3 regions of the Corynebacterium tuingiense genome follow, and region 2 is predicted to be linked to each of the others. Evidence: predicted binding sites of a transcription regulator. Region 2 holds the regulator's gene; each other region holds the start of a gene.

Region 1 (4,879 bases), 400 kb from region 2:
CGCCAGCCCGACGAATAACGAGATTGCGGGCCGCTTGTCCGCTCGTCTAGCTTCCGGGGCGCTCGTCAATGTGGATTCCATTGAGGCGGATGGCTCTGCAACCATGACCATTTTTGGTGGCACCTACGAGACCACATCGCAGGCCTCTGGTAGCTGCCCGATATATACCCTGCAGCCCGGTTCCGTTGTGGCGGAGCCCCAGCAGGTGGAAACTCAAGCGGCCCCAATGCCACTGCCTGCGGCAACCGAAAAGGATGTCAAGGTTAATTCCTTTACTCCCGCCGAAAAGTCCGCCCGTCCCGAGCTCACCGCAGCCAAGGTTGTGGTTTCCGGCGGCCGCGGCGTCGGCGATAAGTTCGGCGAGGTCGTAGAGCCGCTTGCCGATGCCCTCGGTGGCGCCGTCGGTGCCACCCGCGACGCCGTCGATGAAGGCTTCTACGATGCCACCCACCAGGTGGGCCAGACAGGCGTGACCGTGTCGCCAGATCTCTACATTGGCTTGGGCATCTCCGGTGCCATTCAGCACACCTCGGGCATGCAGACCTCCGGCACCATCGTGGTGATTAACCAGGACCAGGATGAGCCGTTCTTCCAGATCGCGGATCTCGGCGTCGTCGGTGACCTGCACGAGATCGCCCCAGCTTTGACCGAGGAATTGAAGGCGCGCCAGTAATGCCGCACTATTTCGACTACGCAGCAACCCAGCCGATGCGCCAATCCGCCATCGACGCATGGGTTGCCGCCTCCGGATCGCTCAACTCTAGTGCGCAGTACGCCTCTGGCCGCAGGGCCCGCTCTGTGCTTGACGATGCCCGCGAGAAAGTCGCCTCCCTCCTTGGCTGCGAACCTATCGAGGTCATCTTTACTTCCTCCGGCACCGAGGCAGACAATATCGCTATCCAGGGCCTTTATGCGGCGGGAAACACCAACCGCATCATCTCGACGGATATTGAGCACCCAGCCGTGCGCGATACCGTTGGCAAGCTTGCCCAAGCCGGCGCCACCGTGGACCTGCTCCCCGTAGACCGCACCGGGCACATCAGCGACGGGGGCGCCTTCGCGGAGCCTGCCGATCTTGCTACTTGCATGTGGGCCAATAACGAAACCGGTGCGATTCAGCCCATCGAGGAGCTGGCCTCCCTCGCGCAACAATCCGGTATTCCCATGCATGTGGATGCGGTGCAGGTAGCGGGCAAGCTGCCCATCAATTTTGCGGAATTGGGCATCACAACGCTCGCCGCCAGCGCCCACAAGTTTGGCGGCCCGCGCGGTATCGGCGTGCTATTGGCCAAGCGCACCCCAGCGCCGCACCCGATATCCTATGGCGGCGGCCAAGAGCGCGGACTTCGCCCAGGCACGGTGGACGTCGCCAGCGCCTCCGCGCTTGCCGCTGCGTTGGAGGAGTCCATCGCCGAAAGCGCTGCCGAGGGCAAGCGCATCACTGGACTCCGGAACAAGCTGCGGGATGGGATCCTTTCTTCCGTTGACAACGTCGTGGTGAATTCCACCGAACCATGCTTGCCGTCGCACCTACACGTTTCTTTCCCTGGCACTGATGGCGACAGCCTCATCATGCTGCTGGACTCGTTGCAGATTGAGGCATCGACAGGCAGTGCCTGCAGCGCAGGCGTCAACCGCATGTCCCATGTGCTTTCTGCAATGGGCGTCAGCGAGGAAGAAGGAATCGGATCCCTCCGGTTTACCTTGGGGCGCCTTACCTCCGAAGACGATGTGGATTACGTGCTCGCGCACTTGCCGGACGTCGTTGCTCGGGCCCGCACGGTTTAGGTATCAGCCCTTTCTTTGGCAGCATTGCGCCGCGCGGCGATTGCCTGGGCAACGGTGAGCGCCCAGTTCTTATTCTTCGCCGCTAGCGGCCCTTGCGGTTCGTCGTATTCCCACCGCCCGTCTTGGAAGAGTCAGATAATGTCTCCGCTGTGCGGATCCATGATGTAAAAGGCGCTTTTATCCGTTTTTACATTGTGATGGTGCTGGCACAACGAGGCCAAATTTCCCGCCGTTGTTTTTCCTCCCTCTGAGAAATCAATCCTGTGGTCCTTCTGGCACTGGTATGCTGGGCGGTTGCACCCTGGCCAACGACACACACCATCGCGACCTTCCACATAGGCACCGATGAGCGGCGGCGTGGAGTAGGCCGGGCTTACCCTTGTTGCCGCCTGGTCCATATCCCTTGTCGTAGTCGGGGTTAGCCGGTCTGCGGTATCAGGGTGTACCCATCCATAGCCCTGGATAAAACCGGGAGCCGCTTTTATATCGCTGGCGCGGTACATATATAGATGCACCTGAGATTTATCTTCGACGGTTCCGAGGATCAGCTGGGCTAGGGCATCGGCCTTGCTGATTCCGTGTTCTTCCGCCGTGCGCTGAACAACCTCGTCAATGAGGATGAGCGCGTCTTCGTCGAACTCTACGTTTAACCCTGCTCGTCCGCCCGCGGTGGGGTAGATGAAATAGGATTCATTTCGCGCGTCCTCTTCCTCGGGCTCCTTGTCTCCCGTAGAGTCCGGGGATTCCATTGTGATGAGCCCGTTGAGCTTGCGGCGCAAGGCAGCATTTGATGGAAAACTTTGGCCCGGTTTTGTAGGGGTGAGATACTCTTCTAATTCGGCGTCTATGCGTTGAAGGGTGCCGCTGTCTACTTCGCCGAGCTTACTTAAGACGGCGTCGATGGTGATAAGCCGAGAGAAGTCGAGGAAGTAGTAGGTTTCCTGCAGTAGTTGGGTGCGCGGCAACTCTTCTAAGCGGTACAGGGCCATGGTGATATCCCTCGTGCGCCGTTCGCTCAAGCCGGTGCGCCCGGCCAAGGTATGGCACGAAATATCGAAATCGTCTTCTAGGTTGGGTCGAATTTCCTTCCAGAGTAGGTAGTCGGACTTTCTATTGCAGGTGGCACTAACCGCGATGTCATCGTGTGGGTCAGTGATGAGGTAGTAGGGTTCCACGGCGATTATCCCCCGAATTTCGCACTAAGTTTCTAATTTCCATAGATTTACCATAAGGCAACCACTAGACCCGCGCAAGCTGAAAAGCGAATATATGTTCTAGATGGTACATTTCCAGCGATACTGTCTACGCGAGTGAAAAATTTGTCTCCATGATGCGTGTGTTGCACATGTGGTTAGTGTGAATGGTTGTTAGACTCTCGCGCATGACAACTATGAGGGCATTCCGCAAGAGCATCATCGCGATTATCGCTGCAGTTGCAGTCACGGTGAGCGGGACCGCTGCCGCGCAGGCAGCACTGGGAACCAACGCACCGAAAGGCATTGATATTGCTGCCCACCAGCACCCCGGTGGCATGCCTATTGACTGGAATAAGGTGAAATCTGACGGCCAGTCCTTCGCCTTTGTTAAGGCAACCGAGGGTGGAGACTGGATTAACCCGCACTACGTTAAGGATATTCAGGCGGCCAATGTGCACGGCCTGAAGACTGGCGCATACCATTATGCGCGCCCGGCTGGCGATGCGAAGACGCAGGCTGCTAACTTTGCGGCGCAGATTGCGTTGGCGCCGAACCAGACGTTGCCGCCGGTGCTTGATATCGAGGTCTCCGAAGGCAAGTCGGCCTCCCAGCTGGAGAGCTGGATCGAGGAATTTACCTCCGAGCTCAAACATCTGACCAACCGCACCCCAATGATTTATACCTACAAGTACTTCTGGATGGGCGAGATGAATAACTCCCAGAAGTTCTCCAATATGCCACTGTGGTTGGCGGCATACCAGGATGAAGCCCCGGATCCAGTGGGTGGGTGGCAGAACCTGTCCTTCTGGCAGCGATCCGGATCAGGCAAGGTCGCTGGTATTCCCACCGACGTGGACATGAACCTCTTTAATGGCTCGAAGCAGCAGCTAGAGTCTTTTAGCGGCGGCAATTACGTTGATATTGGCGGCGCGCTCGATAGCCTCGTCCTCGACGATGGTGTGGACCTGAGCTCCGATAGCACGCCGCTGATTGGTGCAATCTTCGCCCTTGCGGCTGGTCTCATCGCAATGCCCCAGTTTGCCGATGCCGCCAAAGACGCCGGGCTCGATGCCCAGGCTGCTGAGGGCCTGGCAGATTTTGTGAAGGCTTTGGAAGACGAGGACGCTCTACCTCTCAAGCAACTTGGCAAGATGGCGGTTGGTGACTTCACCGTGGGCGACTTGGCGATGCTGCTAGAAAACGCTGGCCATGTCAATGGCGTCGACAAGGGCGAGGTCTCCGGCGCCCAAGTCGAAGAAGCCAAGGATGCCGCGAAGAAGGCCGGTGCCGATGTCCCCGACTTCGACGCTAATCAGGTGGCCGAGCTGCTCAATCGTGTGCTGAAGTAGCTCCCGCAAAGAATTTTCGGGTCCAGCTTTCATCCTTAAAGTGAGCTGGGACGGCCCCACCTAAGAGTGCCTTTGCCAGCTGAGCGGCTTGTATCGAGCCCTCAGCTGGCAGTTCTGTATCTGAGGCCAGCAAGATGATGTTTCCATACCGGCGTCCCTTGAGCATGGGCGGGTCAGCGATGACGGCGAGGTGGTCGAAGACCTCAGAGAGCCCGGCTAATTCTTGCTTCGCCAGCTGGAGATCCGAGTAGTCGCCGCAGTTGGCCACGTAGAGGCCGCCGGCTGAAAGAGATGACTTCACCGCGCGGAAAAACTCCACCGTAGTCAGGCTTTTCGGGGTTTTATCCCCAGCGAATACATCGCGGATAATGATATCGCGGCTAGCGGGCAGAAAACCTTCGGTCTCTTTTCGGGCATCGCCGGGGCGGATCTTGACGGTGGGGGAACGGGGGACATCGAAAAGCTCGCGGACTAATTCGCCCAGCTTGGCATCGAGCTCGACCACCGTATGGCGGCTGTCCGGCCACAGGTCGGCGAAGTAGCGTG
Region 2 (4,879 bases):
CACATTAAATCATCCGTCTCGCGGGTAAGCCGCACCGCCGAATCCACCGCGGTCAGCGAGTGGACCGACGATACCCTCGGCACCGTTGACGAGACCGTCACCACCACCGTCGATGGCCACGAGGTCACCGCCTACCCAGCGTTGGTGGCCACCAAGGAAGGCGTTGAGCTTAAGGTTCACCCCACCAAGGCGGCTGCCGATGCCGCCATGGTCACCACCACCCTCACGCTTTTGATGCGCGAGATTTCCGTCTCGACCGCGCAAATGGTCAAGGGGCTTCCCTTGCAGCAACGCGTCGCCGTGGATTCTTATCCGCATGGCGGCGCCGACGGGCTGGTCAATGACGCCCGCGTAGCGGCAATCCGCGACCTCATGCTCGAGGCCGGCGGCCCCGTGCGCTCGCCAGAGGCGTTTTCCGAGCTCAAGGATACCGTGAAACCGCAGGTTCCCGGCCGCGTGCGACAATCAATCGTCTCGATCGCGCCAGGCCTAGCTGAGTACTCCAACCTCCGCGCCGAGCTTTCCCAGTGGGATGGTCCCGCCATCGACGATATGGAAAAGCAACTTAATTTCCTTCTTCCGCCGAATGCCATCACCGTGCACGGAGCCGCGCACCTGCGACATCTCCCCCGCTACATCCAGGCAATGCGCATCCGTCTAGAGGACATGTCGCTCGATCCGGATCGCGATGCGGACCGCCAAGCGGAAGTCGATAATGCCAAGGCCTACCTGGCCAATCGCCTACGAAACCTCCCCGCGGGCCGCGAAAAGACCCGCGAAGTCAAGGACATTCATTGGATGATCGAGGAACTGCGGGTCTCCCTATTTGCCCAGCGCCTCGGCACGGCGCACGCAGTGTCCCTGCGGAGAATCCAAAAGGCAGTGGATAAGCTGCGCTGACGTTCCTATCACCGCATTCCCGGCACTCGCCGGGAGCTCCGCTCCCACCATCGCTGGCTGGTTGGCCGGCCAAACCCCACCAGCTAGCCAAAGCTGCTGCCCAGCCACATCTGCTGCCCAAGCACTGCTAGCGCCCAAGCACCACTGTCGGCAAGAAACCGCTGCCAGTCACCAACAAGGAAATCTGTTCTCTCGGCCGCCAGTGACGTCAGAATTAGGCGGCCTCACCAAAATCATGGGCCCAAAACCCCAGTTAAAGCTGCTTCGAGCCTGCCCTAAACCCCCGCAGTTTAAAGGTCCCCGCGATCGCGTCGCCGCATCAGTCGAATCTCCGATTCAAAGTCATCCGCGCTCTCGAAAGATTTATATACCGAGGCGAAGCGCAGATATGCGACCTCGTCTAGGTCACGCAATGGCTCAAGGATCGCTAACCCGATTTCGTTGGCATTAACCTGTGAAGACCCATGCCCCCGCACGGTTTCCTCAACTTCTTGCGCCAACTTTTTAAGGGCGTCATCGCTAACATCTCGGCCTTGGCAAGCGCGCCTGACACCCCGAATGAGTTTATCCCGGCTAAATGGTTCTGCAAGGCCATTTCTCTTAACGACCAGCAGTACAGCTTTTTCCACAGTGGTAAAACGCCCTTTACACGAAGCACACTCGCGACGCCGCCGTATCGATGCGCCTGCATCTACCACGCGAGAGTCGATAACGCGGGATTGTTCGTTATGGCAAAACGGGCAGTACACACTAGTCCTTTCGCTAATTTAGCTTCTCGGCTTAGTTTACTCCCGAGGCCAAGCCAAGAATCGGACGCCGCTACTCCAGACTCGTGCTGCCCGCATGCCTGCCTCCTTAAGCGAGCAAGGTCACCCCTGCCCTAGGAGGCAAGCTGATGGCAGATAAGACGCCCAACCTAGAGCCTTCCCAGCGCCCGCTTAAGTACTAGATGCATTACTTAACGATCGCTGCTTCTACTTGCTGTACCGAAGTACCAGGTTCAGTCGGTGCCTCAGCGCTCGTGCCCATCAATCCACCGACGACCGTGCCAAAAAATACCGCAGCGCCGAACACAGCACCAAGCAGGTAGTTTTTGCGTGAACTCTGTGTATCGTCTTTTTCAATCGCGTTGTTTGCCACATTAAGCAGCGAATATTCGTCAGTCCACATATTCGAATCCTCTTTAGGATTCGTTCGATATTCAGAATCTAGCGTCCTAATTTTTTCTATTCCAGAGCGGGGATGCTGCGCACCCCACCTACGATCATCGATATCCCAGATGGCGGCTGAAGGTACGATCTGTGGACGTGCCGAGTGCTGTTTAACCATGTTATTGCGAGAGTTAAGTAGTTGAGACATTTTTTCCTTTCGACGACCGCAATAAGTCTAAAGCGGCCCCTTGACACGACAGGAGCACAATGTCGCTCCTGTGTTCGAGATTGATTCTATGTTCGATTTATAGCACCCTTTCGAAAACCTGTCCAGTTTTCGGCGCAAATCTCGAACGCCTGTACTTTTCGTGCTACAAATGGGTTATGGCACGCAGCTGCCACCCAGTCCCTTTTCAAGCTACGACCGCAGAATCTCAGACCCCTAGCTAGGAGCCGCACATGGGCCGCAAAAAAGCAAGCAATGCAAAGAACGATTACGCTTCCCTTTCCGAAAGGCAACGCCGCATCCTTAACGTCATCAGCGATGCGGTGATGCTACGCGGATACCCACCCAGCATCCGCGAAATCGGCGATGCCGCAGGCCTGCAATCCACTTCGTCCGTGGCCTATCAGCTCAAGCAGCTTGAAGAAAAGGGTTTCTTGCGCCGCGATCCTAATAAGCCACGCGCGGTCGATGTGCGTCACCTCAATACTGACGACGGCGAAAAGAAACCGGGGCGTAAATCTAAAGAGGCCACCGATACCTCTGCCCGCAGCGCTGAAGAGTCCGCTGCCGTAGCTTATATTCCCGTCGTGGGACGCATTGCTGCCGGTGCACCGATCACCGCAGAGGAAAATATCGACACGTATTTCCCCATGCCAGACGAGGTCGTCGGCGGAGGCGAGCTTTATATGTTGCAGGTTGTGGGCGATTCCATGCAGGATGCCGGCATCCTCAACGGCGACTGGGTCATCATCCGGTCACAGTCAGTGGCTGAGGAAGGCGAGTTTGTCGCCGCGCTTCTCGATGGCTCCGAGGCCACCGTCAAGGAATTCCACCGCGACTCCTCTGGCGTTTGGCTCCTTCCGCACAACGATGCCTATCCGCCCATCAACGGCGATGATGCAGAGATTATGGGAAAGGTGGTATCCGTGTTCCGCAAGCTCTAGGCCTCGGCAAGCTACTTTAACCAAGCCGCACGCGAGTTTTCGCCTGCAGTTCTTGTCGCCGCCTGCACTCTGCGCCCGCTTTCTTGAAACCCGCTCTTTGCACGTCGTACGCTGCCCTGTTCCCTTGCTTGGGGAGCAGGGCCGTTCGAGTTTTAACGCATTCCACGCCTTTCTGCCTCGCAAGCGCGCCCCAAAAAGCCAACTTAAGCGCGCGGGGCCTATTGATAAAGCACCCCCAAAATAACGGATCCGTAAGTAAAGCGCTAACAGGGCCGACTTTCATCTAGGGGAATTAGAACTTACTGACCAGCAATTTTTGTTCAAACCAGACAACGGAACAAATCTGGATTTTTGTTTTCGTCCGATTACCGCCGAATTTTGACACAATGGAGGGAGAAACCCCACATGATTTAGCTTTCACCGCGCGCGTGCATTCGCAAATAGAGTTCACGCTCGGCCGAAGGCGAGGAGCAAGGAGGATCCGTGTACGCAGAGGAGCGACGCCGCCAAATCGCGTCCCAAACTGCTGTCGAGGGTCGCGTCAACGTCACCGATTTATCAGAGCGTTTCGACGTGACTGCCGAAACCATCCGCCGCGACTTGGCCGTACTGGATCGAGAGGGCGTTGTCCACCGCGTTCACGGTGGCGCCGTTGCTTCGCAAGCGTTCCAGACCGCGGAGCTCACGCTTGATACCCGCCAGCGTTCCGCATCTGGGGCCAAGGCCGCCATCGCGCACGCCGCGCTCGACTTCCTTCCCCCTGGCGGCGGCAGCATATTCCTGGACGCCGGCACCACGATTAATACCTTTGCCGAGCTCATTAGCCAGCAATACCCGCAAGCGCAGTTCAATATCGTCTCCAATAGCCTGCCCATCGCACTGTCGCTAGCCAATAGCGGCGTCCCCGATGTCCAGCTCCTCGGCGGCACCGTACGCGCTATCACCCAGGCCGTCGTCGGCGATACCGCCCTGCGCACCATGGCGCTCATGCGTGCCGATGTCGCCTTCATCGGCACCAATGCCCTGACCCTCGATCACGGCTTGTCGACGGCCGATTCCCAAGAAGCAGCCATCAAATCCGCCTTCGTCACAAATGCCCACAAGGTCGTGGTCATGTGTGATTCCAGCAAATTGGGAAACGACTACTTGGTGAGCTTCGCCTCCATTGCCGATATCGATGTCGTCATCACCGATTCCGGCGCACCGGAATCCTTCGTCGATGCCCTGCGCGAGCGAGAAATCGATGTCGTGCTCGCCAGCGAATAGCTCCATTACGCGCACGACTTCGCCCTCCCTACCCCGGTGCCATTTCCAACCGAGGTAGGGAGGGCGAAACCTTATGCCGCTAGTTGAACTTTTCTATCTGCTCCATCGCTGCGGCACGGGCGGCGGAGGGGCCTTCGGAGTTGAGGGCGGCATCGGCAAGCTGCTGGCACTGATCGAAGGTCAGCTCGGCCAATTGGGCACCAACGCCGGCGACTGCGGTCGACGCCGCCGACAAGGAGTTGACGCCAAGGCCGGTCAATACGCAGGCCAATAGCGGATCGGCCGCGGCCTCACCACACACGCCAACCGGTACGTTGTATTCGTGTCCGGCGATGCAGGTGTGCTGGATAAGCCGCAGCACGGCCGGCTGCCACGGGTCGGTGAGGTACGCC
Region 3 (4,879 bases), 210 kb from region 2:
GGCGCTCAATCTCATCGGGGGCGCCGGAATCCGCAATGATTTGGGATAGGCGCAGCAAGTCCTGCGGATCCGAAGTGCGGCCAATGAATTTCCGCAGGGTAGCGGCGGCGCTGGGATCGCGTTCATCGGCGCGCTGGAGCGCTAGGGCGAGAAGCTCCGTGCGCTTGCCTTCCCGCAGATCGTCGCCGGCGGGCTTGCCAGTGATCGCAGGATCCCCAAAGACCCCAAGTTGGTCATCGCGCAGCTGATAGGCAATGCCGATATCGTGCCCATAACCGCGGAAAGCCGAGATTAACTCTTCGCTCGCACCCGCGATGGCAGCGCCCAAATGCAGGGGCCGCTCGATGGTATAAGCTGCGGTTTTATAGCGATTGACGGAATTGCTCAGCGTTACCGATTCGGAACCGGCTGCCTCGAGGGAAATATCGAGCAATTGGCCACCCAAAACCTCGGTGCGCATTCCCCGCCAGGGCTTGCGCGCACGCTGCAAAGCCTCCGAGCTAAGCCCAGAATCCTGAAACATATCCTCGGCATAGACCAGCGCAAAATCACCCACCAAGATGGCGACGGACGTGCCAAAGAACTCCGGATCCCCTAAGAAATCGGATTCACGGTGGAGGCGCTCTGCTTCCCGATGCACCGTCGGTTTCCCGCGCCGGGTATTCGACGCGTCAATGATGTCATCGTGAATAAGTGCGCAAGCTTGGATGAACTCCAGCGAGGACGCCGCGCGCAGCATGGCCTCAGGGGATTCCGAACCGCGGCCTGCGGCGAGGTAACCCGCCCACGCATACATGGGGCGCACCCTTTTTCCGCCGTCGAGGACGAACGATTCCAAGAAGCTCATGGCGGAACTGACCGGGGCGCCAATCTCTGCCACGTGATCCCGGCGCTGGTCCAAGAAGATGGCTAATTTTTCGCGCACCGCGCCGGGGATATCCGCAAGCTCAGGAATATTCGTCATAGTCACATCTCCACACGATACCGCCTAGCGCCAAGAAGAAATAACGCAGGTTTATAGTGGCAGGCTCACTCCCAAAATGGCGAAAGGCCGGGGATCTGCGGGGTAGCGATGGTGGCGCACGACATCAAAGAAACCCACGGAGCGGTAGAGGCGAAAAGCCCCGTTGGCTTCCTGTGGCGCTTCCGGCGTTGACAATAAGCCGTAGTGGGCAGGGATATTCCATAGCAAACCTTTTAGTAGCTGCCTACCTAAACCGTGTCCTTGAAAAGACGGCAACACGTGTACTTCAGCCACCTCAAAGTAGCTGCGCAGCATGCGCCATTCGGACTCCGTTGGGCCGCCATTGCGGCGCAGGGCGCGGCGCAGTTCGGAATCCCACCAGCTATCCGGGGACCCCAAAAATCCATATGCCACACCCACGACGCCGTTGTCATGCGTGGCGATAAGCGCTGTAAACCCTGGGCGCATGGAATCCGTCCGCCAATGGTCAACACTGCGCGAAAACGTGACCGGGTCATAGCCCATTGCCTCGATGTAGATCTCCACGAGCTGAGGAGACAACATTGAGAACTCTTGCGGGGTTAAGCGGCGGATTTCGAAACTCACAGTATCTATCACACCAGATACGTGCGGCTACCGGCGGACGAGGGTGGGGTGGGGTTATTCAGTCGAACAAGGAAAAGTTCGAACAATGTTCGATATACGGGGGGTTATGGCTGGTGAAACTCTTGATTAATTCGAACAGGTGAACTATAATAGAAGCTAGATGTCCGGTTGGCTACTTAAAGTAAACGGCAATCGAACACGGTTAGTTATTTGCGCAGTACAGGAGAAAAACAATGGCACAGATTATTTCCGCAACGCAGTCCCGCTCTATCGGTCGCTTCGCTGGCAAGCAGGGCGCGAAGCGGGCTCACTTTCTTTTTCAGGCCCGCGAGCTATTAGATCAGGCGAGAAGCTACGCGGCGGATGGCCGCTTTGATCAGGCGCTGGAGGTGGCCTATCAGTCTGCATTGCGTACGGCTGGCGCACGGGTAGCGGTATCGGTGGTCTCTCGCCGCCGGCGCCTGCCAACGAGTGCGTGGGACCGTTTGGCTCTAGTTGGGGCCGAAGAAAAGCAGTGGGCGGAGGCTTTTAAGTCCTATTCTCGCACTCGCGCCCGGGTGGCATCTGGCTTGGATGCAACTCCGGACGAGGAGTATGTCTACGGATTAATGCAGCAGGCAGCGCAATTTTTAGATGAGAGCGAAACAGAGACGATCCTGGGTTCTTTTGCGGCATAACTGCGGCATAATCACTGTTGAGGGGAATAACTACCTTTTGGGGAACATACTGGTTACTCTGGACGTTAGTATTGGTAGAAGATATATCGGCCGAAGCCCAGTCCCTAGTTGGAGGAATAGTGTCTCTTTCTGAACAGGAGCAACGCACGCTCCGTGAAATAGAGGAATCGTTATTGGCGGACGATCCTAAATTTGGCGCTTCTGTGTCTGAATCTACCTCGATCGGCGGTTCCGGCGGCGCAGTTACCCTGCGTGGAATTGCGCTCATCGTGGTTGGTCTGTGCATGCTCGTCGGCGGCGTGGCTTTGGCGCAGCAAAGTTTGTGGTTTATTGCGCTGTCCATTGCAGGATTCCTTGTTATGTTCGCCGCTGGCGTATGGATGCTTCGTGGTGACCAACCCGCTAGCGCGGGAAAGAAAAAGTCTTCCAATGGACGGTCAAAGAAGGCAGCGTCGTCTCGCAGCAATGGAGTAGGCAGCAAGCTGGAAGAAAACTTCCGTCGGCGCTTTGAGGAGAGCTAACCGCGGACTCTTCATTTCCCCAGTCACCAGGAAGGGTGGCTGGGGATTTTTTATGGCTCACCAAAATTTCCCACTTCGTCCCACCTTTTCACCAAAACTGCGGTGCGGTGGGGGATTGTGGGTACTGGAGGGTGAATACCTGTGCAATAAGCAGGTAATGCGCTGTAAGTGGCCTATGGGGTGAAGTAACTTTGATGTTGTAGGTGGGATTAAAGGGGTGGATCTCCGGGGCTGTCAAGGCGGTCCGCGGGAATTCTGCCCACCGTAAAAACACCCCTTTAACTGCATATACTTTTTGAGTTGTTAAGAATATGGCGTTTTAAGTGGGGCATGTGGGGGAAAGTGGGGTAGAGTGGGGCGCAGCGGAGGAATGGGGTTGAAAAACTCACTTCTGCCGTGAGGGAATCCGGAGTTGTCGAGTGAGGAAGGTGGACGCCGGGATGTTTCTCGGAACCTACACTCCGAAACTTGATGACAAAGGGCGCTTAACGCTTCCTGCAAAATTTCGCGATGAACTCGCAGGTGGCCTGATGGTCACCAAGGGGCAAGACCATTCTTTGGCCGTGTACCCACGCGAGGAGTTCGCCGAACGCGCACGGAAGGCTGCGGCGGTTTCTCGAACCAATCCGGAAGCACGCGCTTTCATTCGTAACTTGGCGGCAAGCGCGGACGAACAGCGGCCCGACGGGCATGGTCGTATCACCTTGTCCGCAGGCCACCGTGAGTACGCGGGTTTGTCCAAAGAGTGCGTGGTGGTTGGCTCGGTAGATTTCCTCGAAATTTGGGATGCAGCCGCGTGGGCTGAGTATCAATCGCAAACTGAAGATGCTTATTCGGCAGCAGATGCCGATGACGTACTTGCGGGCTTGCTGTAAAAGCCCGCATCTCGAGTGCGTGTAAGGACTCTGTCCGAGGCGGATGATTCTGGTGTACTTCCCCGATATCAGAAACCTGCCTCGGACAGGGCCCTATATGCACTCGTCGTGCTTTCCACGATAGGAAGTCCTGCACAGCGGAAATAAGAAAGGGGGACGCGGGGAGACATGGCTATAACTGACCTTAATTACGATGTGGCGGATAACCACGGCCATGTGCCGGTCATGCGCGAGCGCATGGCAGAGCTCCTGCGCCCCGGGGTAGAGGCTGCGGGTTCGCAGGCTGTGCTTGTCGATGCCACCTTGGGTGCCGGCGGCCACAGCGAGTACTTCCTCCAGACCTTTCCGCAGGCGCGCGTTATCGGTGTGGACCGCGATGAGCAGGCGTTGCGCAATGCTTCGGCCAGGCTAGAGCCTTACGGCCCGCGTTTTTGTGCGGTCAATGCTCGCTTCGATGAGCTCGGCACCGCCATCGCCCAGGGCGAGGGCGAAATCTTTGATGCTGCCCGCGCCCACGGAATCGCGGGGGCCCTCTTCGATTTGGGCGTTTCTTCCATGCAGCTGGATCAGGCAGAGCGCGGCTTTGCCTATAAGACGGATGCACCGCTGGATATGCGTATGGATCCGAGCCACGGACTTACCGCCGCTGATGTGCTCAATACGTATTCGCACGGGGACTTGGCGCGGATTCTCAAGACCTATGGTGACGAGCGTTTCGCGGGAAAGATTGCCTCCGCCGTGCTCAAGGAGCGCGAGAAGGAACCGTTTAGCACCTCGGGCCGGCTGGTCGAGCTGCTTTACGCGACCATTCCGGCGGCAACGCGCCGCACGGGTGGACACCCGGCAAAGCGCACGTTCCAGGCGCTGCGGGTAGAGGTCAACCGCGAGTTGGAGGCCATTGAAAATGTGCTTCCCGTAATCACCAGTGCGCTTTCCATTGGGGCGCGCGCGGTTTTTATGAGCTACCAGTCTTTAGAAGACCGCCTCGTAAAGGCAGCATTCAAGGAGCTATCTACGTCCACCACGCCTGCCGGTCTACCGATGGATTTGCCGGGCACCGCACCGGAATTCGCCACGGTCACCCGCGGGGCCGAAAAGGCATCGCAGGCGGAAGTAGAAGAAAATTCCCGCGCCGCGTCGGTGCGCGTGCGCGCCCTAGAACGGCTCGAAGGCACGCCAGAATTTTTACCCCCGGGAGGCAAGAAATGAGCACCATCCCACGCCGAAACCAGCACT

The links. Region 2 encodes LexA, which represses DNA repair genes until DNA is damaged. Its sites were predicted from a motif close to CGAACANNTGTTCG; they were not measured.
Region 1: ACLI1T_RS05020 (HNH endonuclease signature motif containing protein) is a predicted target of LexA. The motif match lies at 3,051-3,064, and genes of this name have one in related genera.
Region 3: ACLI1T_RS07915 (SAV_6107 family HEPN domain-containing protein) is a predicted target of LexA. The motif match lies at 1,703-1,716, and genes of this name have one in related genera.

The regions. Positions count from the first base shown of each region.
Region 1 covers NZ_CP177101.1:1,045,755-1,050,633, forward strand. Annotated here, with positions in the region: gene ACLI1T_RS05010 (electron transfer flavoprotein subunit alpha/FixB family protein) at 1-673, shown strand, start outside; gene ACLI1T_RS05015 (cysteine desulfurase family protein) at 673-1,788, shown strand; gene ACLI1T_RS05020 (HNH endonuclease signature motif containing protein) at 1,920-2,963, opposite strand; gene ACLI1T_RS05025 (glycoside hydrolase family 25 protein) at 3,170-4,333, shown strand; gene ACLI1T_RS05030 (spermidine synthase) at 4,314-4,879, opposite strand, start outside.
Region 2 covers NZ_CP177101.1:1,450,205-1,455,083, forward strand. Annotated here, with positions in the region: gene hrpA (ATP-dependent RNA helicase HrpA) at 1-900, shown strand, start outside; gene nrdR (transcriptional regulator NrdR) at 1,191-1,649, opposite strand; gene ACLI1T_RS06915 (hypothetical protein) at 1,855-2,259, opposite strand; gene lexA (transcriptional repressor LexA) at 2,511-3,221, shown strand; gene ACLI1T_RS06925 (DeoR/GlpR family DNA-binding transcription regulator) at 3,705-4,487, shown strand; gene ptsP (phosphoenolpyruvate--protein phosphotransferase) at 4,567-4,879, opposite strand, start outside.
Region 3 covers NZ_CP177101.1:1,658,520-1,663,398, reverse strand. Annotated here, with positions in the region: gene ACLI1T_RS07925 (polyprenyl synthetase family protein) at 1-964, opposite strand, end outside; gene ACLI1T_RS07920 (GNAT family N-acetyltransferase) at 1,016-1,570, opposite strand; gene ACLI1T_RS07915 (SAV_6107 family HEPN domain-containing protein) at 1,804-2,247, shown strand; gene ACLI1T_RS07910 (DUF3040 domain-containing protein) at 2,367-2,768, shown strand; gene mraZ (division/cell wall cluster transcriptional repressor MraZ) at 3,209-3,643, shown strand; gene rsmH (16S rRNA (cytosine(1402)-N(4))-methyltransferase RsmH) at 3,812-4,852, shown strand; gene ACLI1T_RS07895 (hypothetical protein) at 4,849-4,879, shown strand, end outside.